Regions from separate parts of the Virgibacillus siamensis genome, predicted to be linked through region 2. Evidence: riboswitches for the same ligand, from Rfam matches in the RefSeq annotation. Region 2 holds a riboswitch; the other holds the start of a gene.
The links. A riboswitch is a leader RNA that binds a small molecule or an ion and turns the genes downstream of it on or off. The one in region 2 is predicted to bind S-adenosylmethionine.
Positions count from the first base shown of each region.

Region 1: another riboswitch for S-adenosylmethionine. It lies ahead of B1K71_RS07490 (Na+/H+ antiporter NhaC family protein); the one in region 2 lies ahead of B1K71_RS17945 (PLP-dependent aspartate aminotransferase family protein).

Region 1 is NZ_FUIH01000007.1:771,412-778,981, forward strand. It holds gene B1K71_RS07485 (aminopeptidase) at 1-952, opposite strand, end outside; gene B1K71_RS07490 (Na+/H+ antiporter NhaC family protein) at 1,255-2,595, opposite strand; SAM riboswitch class I at 2,734-2,847, opposite strand; gene B1K71_RS07495 (DUF3267 domain-containing protein) at 2,930-3,547, shown strand; gene B1K71_RS07500 (GNAT family N-acetyltransferase) at 3,737-4,486, shown strand; gene B1K71_RS07505 (hypothetical protein) at 4,551-4,796, shown strand; gene B1K71_RS07510 (FAD-dependent monooxygenase) at 4,884-6,032, shown strand; gene B1K71_RS07515 (M23 family metallopeptidase) at 6,042-6,227, shown strand; gene B1K71_RS07520 (bifunctional transcriptional activator/DNA repair enzyme AdaA) at 6,303-6,899, shown strand; gene B1K71_RS07525 (methylated-DNA--[protein]-cysteine S-methyltransferase) at 6,896-7,378, shown strand; gene B1K71_RS07530 (MFS transporter) at 7,412-7,570, opposite strand, start outside.
Region 2 is NZ_FUIH01000007.1:2,941,253-2,948,822, forward strand. It holds gene B1K71_RS17920 (alanine/glycine:cation symporter family protein) at 1-972, opposite strand, end outside; gene B1K71_RS17925 (acyl-CoA thioesterase) at 1,122-1,643, opposite strand; gene cls (cardiolipin synthase) at 1,671-3,113, opposite strand; gene megL (methionine gamma-lyase) at 3,453-4,637, opposite strand; gene rarD (EamA family transporter RarD) at 4,856-5,758, shown strand; SAM riboswitch class I at 5,839-5,952, shown strand; gene B1K71_RS17945 (PLP-dependent aspartate aminotransferase family protein) at 6,042-7,570, shown strand, end outside.

The sequences.
Region 1 (7,570 bases), 2.2 Mb from region 2:
CGTTATCATATGCTTTGCCGGGAGTGAAATGGATACTGCCGGCAATTTTTTCATCGAATAAAATATCTCCCATTGGTTTGGTGATTTTTGGGTTTAATCCGATTGCAAATTCACCAATGTAGAGAGCCCCTTCATCAGTATCAAAAATTTGTTTGATTTTATCTGGCTGATCGGAAGTTGCCTCAACAATCTTTCCATTTTCAAAGGTAAGCGTAACATCTTTATAAGTTGTGCCAAAATATGGGCAAGGTGTATTATAGCTGATTTTGCCGTTTACGGAATCTCGAACCGGTGCTGTATAAATTTCCCCGTCAGGCACATTCCTGTGACCTGCACATGGAACTGCCGGAATATCTTTTATTGAGAATGATAAATTCGTGCCGGGAGAAACAATTTTCACACGGTCGGTTTCTTCCATTAATTTAACAAGTGGGGTCATTTTTTCAGCCATCTTTTGATAATCGACGTTTGTTGTTACATCAAACAAATACGATTCAAATCCCTTTGTGCTCTTGCCTGCCTTTTGTGCATTAGCAGGGGTTGGATGCTTAAACAAAACCCAGCGAAGATTATTGGTCATATAATTATTGGAAGGTTTAAGCGCTTCCATTAAACTTCCGAGTTGCTCGGGAGGTATATCGGAGAATTCCGCATCATTATCCTCTCCTTCAATGGCAATTACGGCATCAATGTCCCGGTATCGTTGCATATGCCAGTCGTTCATGGTACTTATTTGTTCAACAGTTGCATTTTCGATCAGTGCCTTCATTACTTCGTTGTCATTTAGTTCCACATATGGATAAGCCCCCACACGATATGCCTCTTCCACCAGGGTAATGGCAAGATCTTTCGCACCAGCGTAAGCCGCGATAAGTACCTTTTCTTCTTTCTTAAGCCCCAATGAATGGTTGATTAATAGTTTTGCCGCTTTCCTTAAATTTTCCTCTTTCACAATATAAAACCTCCCAGTATTTGTATTTATAGTATAACAATAGCCTATTTGATGTCTTTACCAAATACCATGGAGGCTGATTTTATCTCCAACTTAAGGCTGAATTCCGATGAAATGTAAAAGGACCAGGTAATTAAGCCTGATTTGTTGTATTGAAGCGAATCTTCGGGAGAAAGAGGTGCAGTTTTGAAAAATATAGCCCAAATAAAGTTTCTTGAAACCTTAACAGGAAAAAATCGTAACTGTGTATACAGCTGTCATCAAAAACTAAAGGACCAAGCATACTAGCTTGGCCCGTCAATTTATGCTTCTTTTGTATTTTGATTTTTGCCTGTGTCTGTTTTGACGCCGGTGGAAAATCGCGGGTAACCAGCAACAATTGCAATTACACCGGCTATTCCGAGCAATACCGGATAGATGCAGTATGGCATGATGGAAACAGGGGAGATGGATGCAACACCGGCAACCGCGAGCAATTGTGCACCATACGGTAAAATCCCCTGAAATGCACTTGCAAAAATATCCAGAACACTAGCTGATCGTCGCGGGTCGACACCGAACCGTTCTGAAATCTGTTTGACTAGCGGACCAACACTGATAATAGAGATTGTGTTGTTGGCTGTTGATACATCAAAGGCGCTGACAAGTCCGGCAATTCCTGCTTCGGCACCTTTTCGTGTTTTAATTCGATTGCTGATAGCATGAAGCATGAAGTCAATTCCGCCGTTTACACGGATTAGTTCGACTAAACCTCCTAGTAAAATCGATAACAGGGATAGTTCCTGCATGCCGGCCATGCCGTCGCCAAGCAAGTTCAGGAATCCCATGCCGTCGAATTTACCGTAAAACAGTCCAATGATTCCGGCGAAAATGGTACCGCCGATTAAGACATAGATGACATTGACACCGGCAATCGCAAATACAAGTACGGCAAGATATGGCAATACTTTTATCAGGTCATATGGGTGATTTCCGCTGACCCCGCCGCTTGCATCAAGTGTCATTACTCCGAAAATTACAGCTGTTACAATTGCAGCGGGAAGTGCGATATAAACGTTCACCTTAAATTTATCACTCATTTTAACAGCCTGTGTTCGAACCGCCGCAATGGTCGTATCGGAAATCATCGACAAGTTATCACCGAACATGGCACCACTGATAATTGCACCCATAATCAAGGCAGTACTCATACCGGTCTGATCAGCAAGTCCGGCACCGATTGGGGCAAGCGCAACGACCGTGCCGACGGATGTCCCCATTGAAATGGATATAAAGCAGCCGATTATAAACAACCCGACAATTAACAGGTTTTCCGGTAAGAAAGTTAAACCGAGATTAACGGTTGATTCAACTGCTCCAACACCCTCAGCGACAGCAGCAAATGCACCGGCAAGCAGGTAAATTATGACCATCAGCATAATGTTGGGATGACCTGCACCTTTTGTCAGGTGGTCAAGTTTATCTTTAAACGCCATTTTCCGGTTCATAAACAGTGCGAATAAAACGGCAATGAATACTGCAACAAGTACGGGCAGTTTATAAAAGTCGCCATTTATAAGACCGGATCCGATAAATAACAGTAAAAAAATGATAAAAGGCAGTAACGCAAAAGGATTTCCTTTATTAATTTTTGTTGTGTTCATTCCAATCTCCCCCTTGATGAATGTAAGTGTGTTAGGAATTCTGGGGTTATTGCTATCATGTCGATTCAACATCTGGACTGTGCAATAAAACCTGTACAAAAACAAAAAACCTTCCGTCTTGGAAGGAGATTATAGAATATCTTATCTTCCAAAACGCATATATAGCGGTTTGCTGGAATTGGCACCTTGCAGTTATTTGCGCAGGTTGCCGGGCTTCACAGGGCCAGATCCCTCAGCCACTCTGGATAAGTGGTGTATTTAATTGGATGATAGTCAGTTTAGTACAATTCATGAAATGTGTCAATCGTAATATGTTGAAAATGGGGGGAGTGTCATGAAGGTACGGAATAAATTGCCGAAGATGAATGAAGCTGTACATGTGGAACTGATTCAAAATGGCTGGAAGGAAATGAAAGTACCCCAAAGTTTGACAGTGGCTATTCTTTTATCAATTCCGTTTATGATACTGAATGGAATTGCAGCCCTTTGGATGATAAATCTTTTTTCCGGTATTACATTAAATGAATTTGGTATGACAACGCAGCAGGATTCATTAACAATTACCGTTAACCTGGGAATTATACTCTTAATATTCTTATTGGTCTTCATCCATGAATTACTCCATTTGATTTTCATACCAAACTTTCTCAGATCCGAAAACACGACGATTGGACTCACACTATTTGGCGGGTATGTAGCAACGGAAGAAGTGATTACAAAATCGAGGTACATCATTATTACTGTTGCTCCTTTTATTATTATTTCCATGCTATTACCAATGGTGCTGGGAATAATTGGAGCACTAACACCATCCATGAAGCTTCTGATATTCGTTAACGCTATGGCATCGTCAGTTGATATCCTGAATCTCATGTTCATATTAATCAACATTCCAAGGAAAGCCATCATAACAAATAACGGGACAAAAACTTATTGGAAACGAAGTAATTAACTGTGATTTAAAGCCCGATAAAAGAAAAAATTGAAATTGATAGTTCAGATTAATGCCGGGGTGGTTATTTTTTCTGTGGATGTTATGCTTTATGTTAGATGAATTTTTAGAAAGCCGTGTTACTCTTCAAAGGCCAAGTAACGCGGCTGTACTGGTTTATATATGTGAAATTCAGGAGGAAAATAAAGTATGGATAATTATACGGTAAACACAGTTAAAGCACGTCCGGAATTAGTAGATGAATTCGATAAATTACATGGATTGGGCTGGGTAAAGTATATGAGCCAGGATCCCGTTGGTGTAACGTATTGGAGAAAATTATTTTCCTGCTTTCCCGAATTTCAATATCTTTTGTTCAATAAAGAATCACACCCTGTGGCGTGCGGTAATGCTATTCCATTTGATTGGGATGGTAGTGATGCGACTCTGCCGTCCGGTTGGGATGGTGTTTTTGAGAAAGGAATGACAGATTACAAATATCATAAATCCCCAAATTCGCTTTCAGCTCTGGCGATTGTCATTCACCCGGATTTCAGGGGGAAGGGGCTGAGTGGATTGATGGTCAGGGAAATGAAGGCTTTGGCTGTTGAACATAATCTGGATAAAATGGTCGCCCCTGTCAGGCCATCCTCAAAATCCAAGTATCCGCTAATACCTATGGATGAATACATTACTTGGTTGAGGGAAGATGCTACACCGTTTGATCCCTGGATTAGGACGCATTATAAATCCGGCGCTTCGATTATTAAAGTGGCGGAAAGGTCGATGGTTATTCCTGCTTCTGTTAAAAAATGGGAAGATTGGACAGGTTTGAAACTGCCCGCTTCAGGAAGATATGTCATAAAAGATGGCTTAGTACCGTTGAATGTCGATATTGCGGCTGATAAAGGTGTTTATATTGAGCCAAATGTTTGGATGCGACATTATTTGGATTACTAGCATAGATTACATCCCTTGAAACGTTTGCTGCTGTAATTCGTATCAATAATAAGAGGTGAAAGGTTTGAAAAAGTATTTCGTGTTTATCGTAAACTTTATCGTGTTGTATGGTTTGTTTCAAATTGTATCAGGCTTGGTTTTGACGTCATTATATAACCCTATGATTGGTACTCATCAGGAAACAGATTTTGGCAAATCCTTCATTCCATTCTTGTCCATGCTGCTTATCGCAACACTTTCTTACCTTGTATCGCAAAAAATAGGTCGAAATGTTTTTCAAAATGATACCGAACCGCATCCCGATAAATGAAACGGAGATGTGGTTTTTTAAAATTATAAGTTTGCAGTTTCCGTTATAGGTTATATGCTGTAAGAGAGAATGAAGGGCGGAGTGGTTATGAAATATGATTTTATAATTGCAGGCGGCGGGATCGCCGGGCTGACAGCGGCAATCATGTTGCAGCGGGAAGGTTTTCTGGTGACGGTTCTGGAGAAGACGGACGTATTAAAGGAAGTGGGTGCAGGACTCGGTTTAGGTGCTAATGCGTGGACAGTACTAAACCGGTTGGGAGTGATGGATGATCTTGAATCTGCGTCCCATTTATTGAATAAGATTGAATTTCTGGATCACAACGGAGATAAACTGAATACCATCGATATTTCAAAGCTCAATGAGCAATATGGGGTTGCTTATTTCACTGTTCACCGGGCAAAGCTGCAAATAGCGCTCGCTCATCATTTGAACGAAGGTACACTTCAACTTGGTAAACGAATTGTGAATGTGTCACAAAACATGGACACGATTACTGTGTTTTTGGACGATGGGTCGACTATGCAGGGGAATGGACTGATTGCAGCAGACGGAATTCATTCAACAGTGCGAAAAAGTCTGGTTCATAATGTGAAGCTGCGGTATGCCGGATATACGTGCTGGCGTGCAGTAGTTGATGCTCCTGCAGATATGTACAAACCGGGGATTTTCACCGAAACATGGGGTGCTAACGGACGAATGGGCATTGTACCGCTCGCAAATCAAAAACTGTATTGGTTTGCCTGTGTGAACAGTTCATTTCAAAATAATGAAATGGCTCGTTTTACAACTGCAGATTTGGCCCATCGTTTTCATAACTATCATTTTCCGGTTTCAGAACTTATGAGCATAACAAAAAATGAAAACGTGATCCAGAATGATGTTTTGGATGTGAAACCGCTAAGTCGATTTGCTTACCATCTTGTTCTGCTGATTGGGGATGCTGCGCATGCAACGACACCGAATATGGGACAGGGGGCAAGTCAGGGAATTGAGGATGTATTTGCATTACGGCGGGCGCTGAAAAATGAACCAACCGTCCAAAAAGCCTTTGTCTCCTTTGAGCGGAACCGTCTTCAAAAAACAGCTGCAATGGTTCACCGTTCATGGCGGGTTGGAAAGGCTGCACAAATGGATAGGAATCCGTATATTTCCATTCGAAACACAGTCATGCGCATGACTCCTGCCGCAATGCTGGAAGGGTCATTGAAATATCCATTTCGTATGTATTATTGATTTGTTAACATGCAAAAAGGAAGTGTTATGGTCGACAAAGGAGACAAAGTCCAAACAGGAAAGCGAATCGGACTTGTTGGTAATTCAGGCAATACATCGGAACCGCATGTACATATACATGCAGAAAAAGACGGAAAAGGTGTACCAATTGAATTTAATGGAAGCTTTCCTGTCCGGAACAGTTTGATTTGGTGAAAATTAAACCGCAACAACGAAGAAGAAATTTTTACAACAGGATGATATCGTAACCGTAAAAGGAGGTTGTCGGATATGAAAACGATTAACGGTATGTTTGCAGATGAGTTATGGAATGCATTGGTTTCTTGCAACCCGGATTATGATGGAACGTTCCTCTATGCCATTCATACAACAGGGATATTTTGCCGGCCATCTTGCAGATCCAAGACACCCAATTCTGAAAATGTATCCTTTTACGCAACAGCCTGGGAAGCTATGGAAGCGGGATATCGTACATGTAAAAGGTGTCGGCCAGATTTAAACAGCTATGACCCATGTGAAAAGATTATTAACGAAACAAAGGGAATTATGGAGCAGGAATATTCACATCGCCTCGTTTTAACTGAAATCGCGCAAAAGGCAGGAGTAAGCAAGTTTCATTTACATCGCTTATTTCAAAACAGCACTGGGGAAACACCACATAAGTATCTGGAGAGAGTTAGAGTACGAAAGGCGAAGGAATTGCTTGTGAACACAAAAAGATCGGTTGCAGCAATCGCCTTCCAAGCGGGCTTTCAAAGTATTTCCGGGTTTTACAATGCTTTCAGAAGAGAGACTGGAACCGCACCAAATCGCTATCGTTCTGAACGTCAATCAGATTACCCGGATAAGAAGGGTGACAGAATATGATATACGATGAATGTGAAACAAAAATTGGCATGCTGCGGTTTGTTTTTGATGAAAAGAATGGTGTGCTGCAGCGAATTGTATTGACGAATGGGCATTGGGCTTCTCTTTGTACGGGATGTACCATGAAACAAAGTCGTGATGCTGGAGAAACAGTGCGTGAACAGATGAACGAATATTTGAATGGACAGCGTCAACAATTCGACATCGGTTTTGAATTAAATGGTACGCCGTTTCAAAGGAAAGCATGGCAGGCACTTCAGGAAATTCCGTATGGGAAAACAGAATCTTATTCGGCTATAGCTAAGGCAATTGGTTGCCCAAAAGCAGTACGGGCGGTAGGACATGCTAATGCTGTCAACCCTCTGCCGATTATCATTCCGTGTCACCGGGTTATTGGCAAAAACAATAAACTGACAGGTTATGCCGGCGGGATGAAGATGAAGAGCGAACTGCTTGGAATTGAAGGTGCAATGGTATAAAGCCGGGACGAGGAGATAATCCTCGTCCCGGCTTTATTCATCTTCTTTTCGTTGTTCAATTTTATCTTTTTCCTCATGCCACCATAAAGTTTCATCCGTTTCTTCAAGGACCTCGTCAATATGTTCTTCTTCTTCAACGACCGGTGGAGATCCACGGAGCGGTTTCCCGGATGTATCCTTGACGTATTTTGA
Region 2 (7,570 bases):
TTCAAAACCGCCTGCCGCGATGATGATAAATGCAGTCGCGCTACAAATCAGAATCGTATCAAAAAATACACCAAGAGACTGGATCAGCCCCTGTTTGGCCGGGTGGGACACTTCTGCGGTAGCCGCTGCGTTTGGCGCACTACCCATACCAGCTTCATTGGAGAACAATCCGCGTTTGGTTCCCATCAGAATGGCTGCTCCAAATCCGCCGCCTGCCACTTCACGGAAACCGAATGCATTGCTGAAAATATACCCAATCATATCTGGTATTTGCGCAATATTCATAACCAGTACAAAAATTGCAAGTATGATATACAAAATTGCCATGACCGGAACAATGACCTGTGACACATTCGCAATGCTTTTCAGTCCACCGAAAATAACGATTGCAGTCAAGACGACAAGCACAATCGCCATTATATTTTTGCCTATATCAAATTCGCCATTAAACGCCAAACTGATTGTATTGGATTGAACTGAGTTAAACACAAGACCATATGTAAATGTAATGGTAACGGCAAACACAATCCCAAGCCAGCGCATATTCAGTCCTTTTTCAATATAATATGCCGGTCCGCCCCGATACTGGTTCTCCTCTGGAACCTTATAAACCTGTGCAAGCGTGCTTTCCACAAAAGCTGTTGCAGAACCGAGCAGCGCAATGACCCACATCCAGAACACCGCTCCTGGTCCACCAACCGCTACAGCTGATGCAACACCGGCAAGGTTACCTGTTCCAACACGTGAGGCCGCACTGATGGCGAAAGCCTGAAATGCGGACGTTCCTTTTTTACCGGAAGCGCTCACGGTCCGCTTATCGAACAAGACACGGAACATTTCCGGGAACATTTGAAATTGCACAAATTTGGTTTTGAAGGAAAACCATAGCCCAAGGCCGATTAGCACAGCAATCAACACATAGGTCCACATGACCTCATTTGCTGCCCCGACAACTTTTTCTAAAATATCCATCGTTTTCGTTCTCCTTTCAAACTGGTCAAACATCTTTATAGAGTGCTTCTAGAAAGACATACCCTGAATTTCAGCCATAAAAACAAAAGAAGCCGACAATGGCCTCTTTTATCATTATACCTAATTATTCAGCTTTTCGGCAATGGTAATTATACCCCTCTGTTCCATGGAAAATCCGTGCCGAATGTTGCGGCAAGTTCTTTAGACTCCTGTCTTCTCTCATTACGCAGTTTTGCGCGCTTTGGTGCTGATTCATGCAGTTTTTTTTCATCGTCTGTCACCGGGTAAACCGGTGGAACTTCAGATGGACGCCCATCACTGTCAACTGCCACAAACGTCGTAAAAGCCGTCGTACATACCTTCCTTTTCCCTGACCGGATATTTTCAGTTACCGCCTTCACAAAAACTTCCATTGATGTATTATGTGTCCATGTCACGAATGCCTCGACACATACAGCATCTCCCTCTTTTACAGGCGCCAAAAAGTCAACCGAATCTGTTGATGCTGTAACGACTGGTTTTCGGGCGTGGCGGCCGGCGGCAATGGCTGCCACATCATCAATGTGTGCCATCAATTTTCCACCGAATAATGTTCCGTGTGCATTTGTGTCCGGCGGAAGAACATGTGATGTCTTTACTGCTAGTGATTGATTACAAGGTTTACCTTCCATAATGAAATCCTCCTTCGATGTTGTATATTACAAAATTGGTGAGATTAATCTGGATATGGACTCTTTAAAGCGAATCCCAATGGACCTTTTCTGGTATAATTTTTTGGTCATGACCGTCGAAAGCTGCATATCCTGTTTGTATGCTTCGACCAGCCGGGATGCGAGTCCCTTGTCATATAAAAAAGCATTAACTTCAAAATTCAGGCGAAAACTGCGCACATCAATATTTGCTGTCCCGACAGAGGCAATTTTACCATCCACCACGATCGTCTTGGCATGCAGGAAGCCATTTTGATAAATATACACTTCAGCACCTGCGTTAAGCAAATCCCCTATATAGGACAATGTTGCCCAATAAACGAATGGATGATCCGGCTTGTTCGGGATCATGAGCCGCACATGCACCCCTGACAGTGCTGCAATCCGAAGTGCATCCTTTAAGCTTTCATCCGGGATAAAATACGGTGTCTGGATATAAATATACTCCTTGGCCGACATAATCATTTTTATATACCCGTTTTTAATCTGCTCCCAATCTGAATCCGGTCCGCTCGAAACAATCTGAATACCAACGTCTCCGCTGACCTGCCCTTTGTAGAACCTGTCCGCATATCCGATGTGATTCCGGGATGCCTGATTCCAGTCAAGAACAAACCGGGTCTGCATATTATTAACGGCATCTCCGCTGATGCGCAAATGTGTATCGCGCCAATAGCCGAATTTACGGTTTTTCCCGAGATACTCATCACCAATATTGAAACCGCCGATATAGCCGATCTTTCCATCAATAATGGCCAGTTTCCGATGGTTCCGGTAATTGATTTTAAAGTTTACTTTGGGAATCTTCGGTGGAAAAAAGGACTCAACCTTTGCCCCTGATTTTCGCAGCCGGTTGATAAACTTTCTGCTGATTCCCCGTGAACCCATATCATCATAAAGCACCCGCACTTCTACACCCTGATTCGCCTTTTTAATCAGGACATTGGCTATTTTCTGGCCGAGTTCATCATGGCGCAATATGTAATAGAGCAAGTGAATATGGTCCTTCGCGTTTTCAAGATCCTGCAGCAGAGCATCGAATTTCTTTTTCCCGTCCGTAAAAATTTCCACACTGTTATCCTGCGTAAAAATCGCATCATCATTACGTAAATGCAGGTAAAAAAGATCCTTGAATTCGATTAGCTCTTTATGCTTAAAGAAGAAGCGGTTCTCCTCTATCGCCCTGAGCTGATGCTGGACTGCTTTCTTCACCCCTAGCTTACTCTTTGTGTCCCATGTAAAAATACGCTGGGAGCTGATTTTTTTTCCAAAAATTAAATATAAAAAGAATCCTGCAATCGGAATAAAAAGCAATACCATCAGCCAAGCCCATGTTGAACTGGGATCTTTTCGCTCCAAAAAGATAATTGTCATTGCGAGCACAAAGTTCGAAATGAGTATTAACCCTAATAAAATCGATGTAATGCTCATACGCAGTTCTCCTCTCGCCCCGCAGTCACAGTAACCATAATATAGCATAAATTATGGATTTACGTTAGTGCCCTATTCTTTCTATTCCCGGACAGCGCATTTATCATTCCAACAATTTTAACGTTTTGACTGATAACCTTGCAAAAGTGGCTGATAAACAAGACAATGTGACTGATAAACTAAGCAAGGTGACCGATAAAAGCCCCAATCTGACTGATAACATTTTACGGCCGGTGTTCGATCACACATCCCGCCAAAAAATATTAATCCGGGTCCAAGCCAATCCCCTTTTTTTCCAAAAAGAAAACACGTCCGCTTGTACAGACGTGTATAGCACCTTTATAGCTGGTTGAGTGCTTGTTCTAAATCAGTCCAGATATCTTCCCAGTTTTCCAAGCCGACGGAAAGGCGAATCAATTGATCGGTGATGCCCATATTAAGACGTGCATCTTCCGGCACTACCGCATGTGTCATTGTTGCCGGATGCTGGATCAATGTCTCCGTATCACCCAGACTTACCGCCAGTTTTAAAAATGTAAGATGGTTTAGAAACTGCTGTGCATCTTTTTTTGTTCCTTTTACTTCAAAGGAAATTAATCCGCCGCCGCGTTTCATCTGTTTTTTACAGATGGCGTTGTCCGGATTGCTTTCATCACCTGGATAATAAATATGATCGACGTTCGGATGGTTACGCAGTTTGTCAAAAATTTTCTCTGCATTGTCACAGTGACGATCAAGGCGGAGCGGCAATGTTTTTAACCCGCGGAGCAGCAGCCAGGCATCCATTGGTGCCATTATGCCGCCAATATCTTTTTGTGTGGTCATCGCCACCTCATCGAGGAAATCTTTTTTACCGACAGCAAGGCCTGCCACAACATCCCCGTGCCCGCCGATATATTTCGTTGCACTGTGCAGCACAACATCACAGCCCAATTCCAGCGGGCGCTGCAAATACGGTGATGAAAATGTATTGTCAACAACAACAGGGATTTCGTGCTCCTTGGCAACTTCTGCCACCATCTGCAGATCAATCAGCTTCATCGTTGGATTAATTGGCGTTTCCACGTAAATACATGCTGTTTCCGGTTTAATAAGTGAACGAATTTCATCCTTTGTGCGCATATCGGAAAAATCATGCGTAATATTGTACTTGTCCTGCATCATGGATAAAAGACCATACGTACATCCGTACAGCCCGGATGAACAAAGCACATGATCATTCGCCTTCGTTAACGCAATCAGAATCGCAGAAACCGCGGCCATCCCCGATCCAAAAGCAAGGCCTCGTTCTCCGTTTTCCAGCGCCGCAATCCGCTCCTCCAGTACACTTACGGTTGGATTGCCAAGACGGGAGTACACATAACCGCCTTCTTCCCCGGCAAAACGGCGCTCCCCCTGTTCAGCAGAATCGAATGTATATGTCGACGTTTGAAAAAGCGGTGTCGCCAGGCTTCCAAGCATTTCCTTTGAATCATACCCTTCATGGATTACAGTCGTCTCAAAATGTTTATTTTCATGTGTCATGCAAAGTCCCCCCACTATTAAAATCTACTAAACCCATATACTACTATCATATTCGATTCAGCAACATTTCGAAAGCGTTTACCCTGATTTTTTCAAGTCGCCCCAATTGCTTTTACCGAAAAAAGAAACTAAACTTAGCTTATTTAGAAATTCGACAAGCGTCTGGCACCACTCGAAATTTGTCGAATACGGAAAATTTTTGACAGGGGGGTTGTGAGATGGATCAGGAAAATAAATTGGGGATTATATATGCTGCGGTTGCTTACACGCTTTGGGGGTTTCTGCCGATTTACTGGAAACTGGTCCAGGATGTTCCCGCTGACGAAATATTGGCACACCGCATTTTATGGTCATTTATTTTTATGGTTATCATCGTACTGGCATCGGGAAAGCTTAAGCCATTTTTGAAGGAATGCAGCATCATTTTCCATGATAAAAAGAAGCTTATTGGTATTTCAGCAGCTTCGGTCATTATCAGCATCAACTGGCTGACGTTTATCTGGGCAGTGAACAGTGACCATGTTGTCCAGGCAAGCCTCGGTTATTACATAAACCCGCTGGTCAGTATTTTGCTTGGTATGCTTGTACTGAAAGAGTCGCTTAGCAGGCGGCAATTAATCTCATTCATTCTTGCAGCAATCGGGGTCATCAATCTAACGATCAGTTTCGGTGTTTTCCCATGGGTCTCACTTGTACTGGCCTTCAGTTTTGGCCTGTACGGACTGTTGAAAAAAATGGTCGATGTCAGCGCCATGTTCGGGTTGACAATCGAAACGATGCTCGTAACACCAATTGCACTGCTGTATTTAATATTCATTCCGGACAGTACGCTGTCACCGGCGACAATGTTTTCCGGAAGCGGTGCCCTGTTGTTCGGTGCGGGTGTCGCCACTGCCATCCCGCTTCTGCTGTTTGCTGCCGGTGCTAAACGGATCCCGCTTTCCATGGTCGGGTTTTTGCAATACATCGCACCAACGCTAATGCTAATTCTTGGCGTCTTCCTGTATCATGAAACATTTACACAGGCACATCTGATTTCATTTGTATTTATCTGGGTGGCGCTGATCATTTACATGGCATCATCCCGGCATAAAAAAACGGTTCGCCAGAAAGAATTATAAAATTTTTTTAAAAATATGTTGACGTACCGAACGAATCATGTATATAATGTTCATTAAATTAATTGAATTTACAATTTCATCTCTTATCAAGAGCGGCGGAGGGAATAGGCCCTGTGAAGCCCGGCAACCTAAAAGCATGCGTGCTTAGTAAGGTGCTAAATCCTACAGGTCAATTACGATCTGGAAGATAAGAGGAGGTCCGTTACATACACGCCCTCTTCTTAGGAAGAGGGCTTTTTATTTACCCTCTTTCTCCAGATAAAATTCAAAGGAGGAATTATTCATGTCAAATTATCAACTTTTCAACCAGGAAACAAATCTGCTTCACGGTGGACAGGAGCCTGATCCGACAACAGGATCCCGTGCAGTTCCAATCTATCAAACTACTTCCTATGTATTTCGCGATACAGAGCACGCACAAAATCTGTTTGGTCTGCAGGAACCCGGTAATATCTATAGCAGGATTATGAACCCGACCGTTGATGCATTCGAGCAGCGGATTGCATTACTGGAAGACGGGTCAGCCGCAGTTGCCACTTCATCCGGTATGGCTGCGATTACCCTTTCCATTTTAAATATCGCCGGCAGCGGTGATGAAATCATTGCCGACAGCAATTTATACGGCGGAACGTATAATTTATTCGCCAATACACTGCCACGATACGGGATTGACGTAAAATTTGTCGATGGAACAGATTTGGATCAGATCCGCAATGCAATAACACCGAAAACAAAAGCCATCTTCGGTGAAATAATTACGAATCCAAGTCTGAACGTTCTGGAGGTCGAAAAAATTGCAGAAATTGCGCATGCCAATGATATTCCACTGATTATTGACAACACGTTTGCTACACCATATGTTACAAAACCACTGGCATGGGGTGCAGATATTGTAGTCCACTCGGCAACAAAATGGATTGGCGGTCATGGTACAGCTATCGGCGGCGTCGCAATTGACGGTGGCAGGTTTGACTGGACTAAAGGAAAATTCCCTGGTTTCACAGAACCGGATGAAAGTTATAATGGCATAAAATTCGCTGATCTTGGACCGGTTGCTTTTGCCACCAAACTGCGTGTACAACTGCTTCGCGATATCGGCGCATGTATCAGTCCGCAGAATGCATTCCTTTTATTGCAAGGACTTGAAACACTGCACCTGAGAGTTGAACGTCATAATCAAAATGCCGAGGAAGTTGCGGCATTCCTGCAAAACCACCCAGCTGTTGAATGGGTAAATTACCCGGGATTGAAAGATCATCCATCCCATCAGGCTGCACAGAAATATTTGCAAAATGGGTATGGATCCGTTATTACATTTGGCATTAAAGGCGGACGCGATGCCGGAAGAAAAGCAATTGACGGTACGACAATCTGGTCACACGTTGCCAATGTCGGTGATGCTAAATCACTGATCATTCATCCGGCATCAACAACGCACCAGCAACTGGGAGCAGAAGATCTGAAGCAAAGCGGTGTTACAGAAGAATTGATTCGCCTGTCAATCGGCCTTGAATCAACAAAAGATATTTTGGCAGATCTCGACCAGGCCATTTCAAATGCCGCCGGTGTTGAAAAGGCCATTCAGCCAACAGAAGCGGATGCAGTCAAATGGCTCCTGTCATCTCCATTTAACCGGGAAAACGGACTTCGTAAAAAAGTTATTGCCGTTTATGGCGCAAGTTCATTTGATAAGCTTGATCAATTAGGCTTCCAAGTGGTAACTGTCGGTGAGCAAGGTGACTATCCGACATTAGTGGATATTCCATTTGAAGTGGATGCTGCAGCAACCAATGATCAGGCACTGCCACCTGA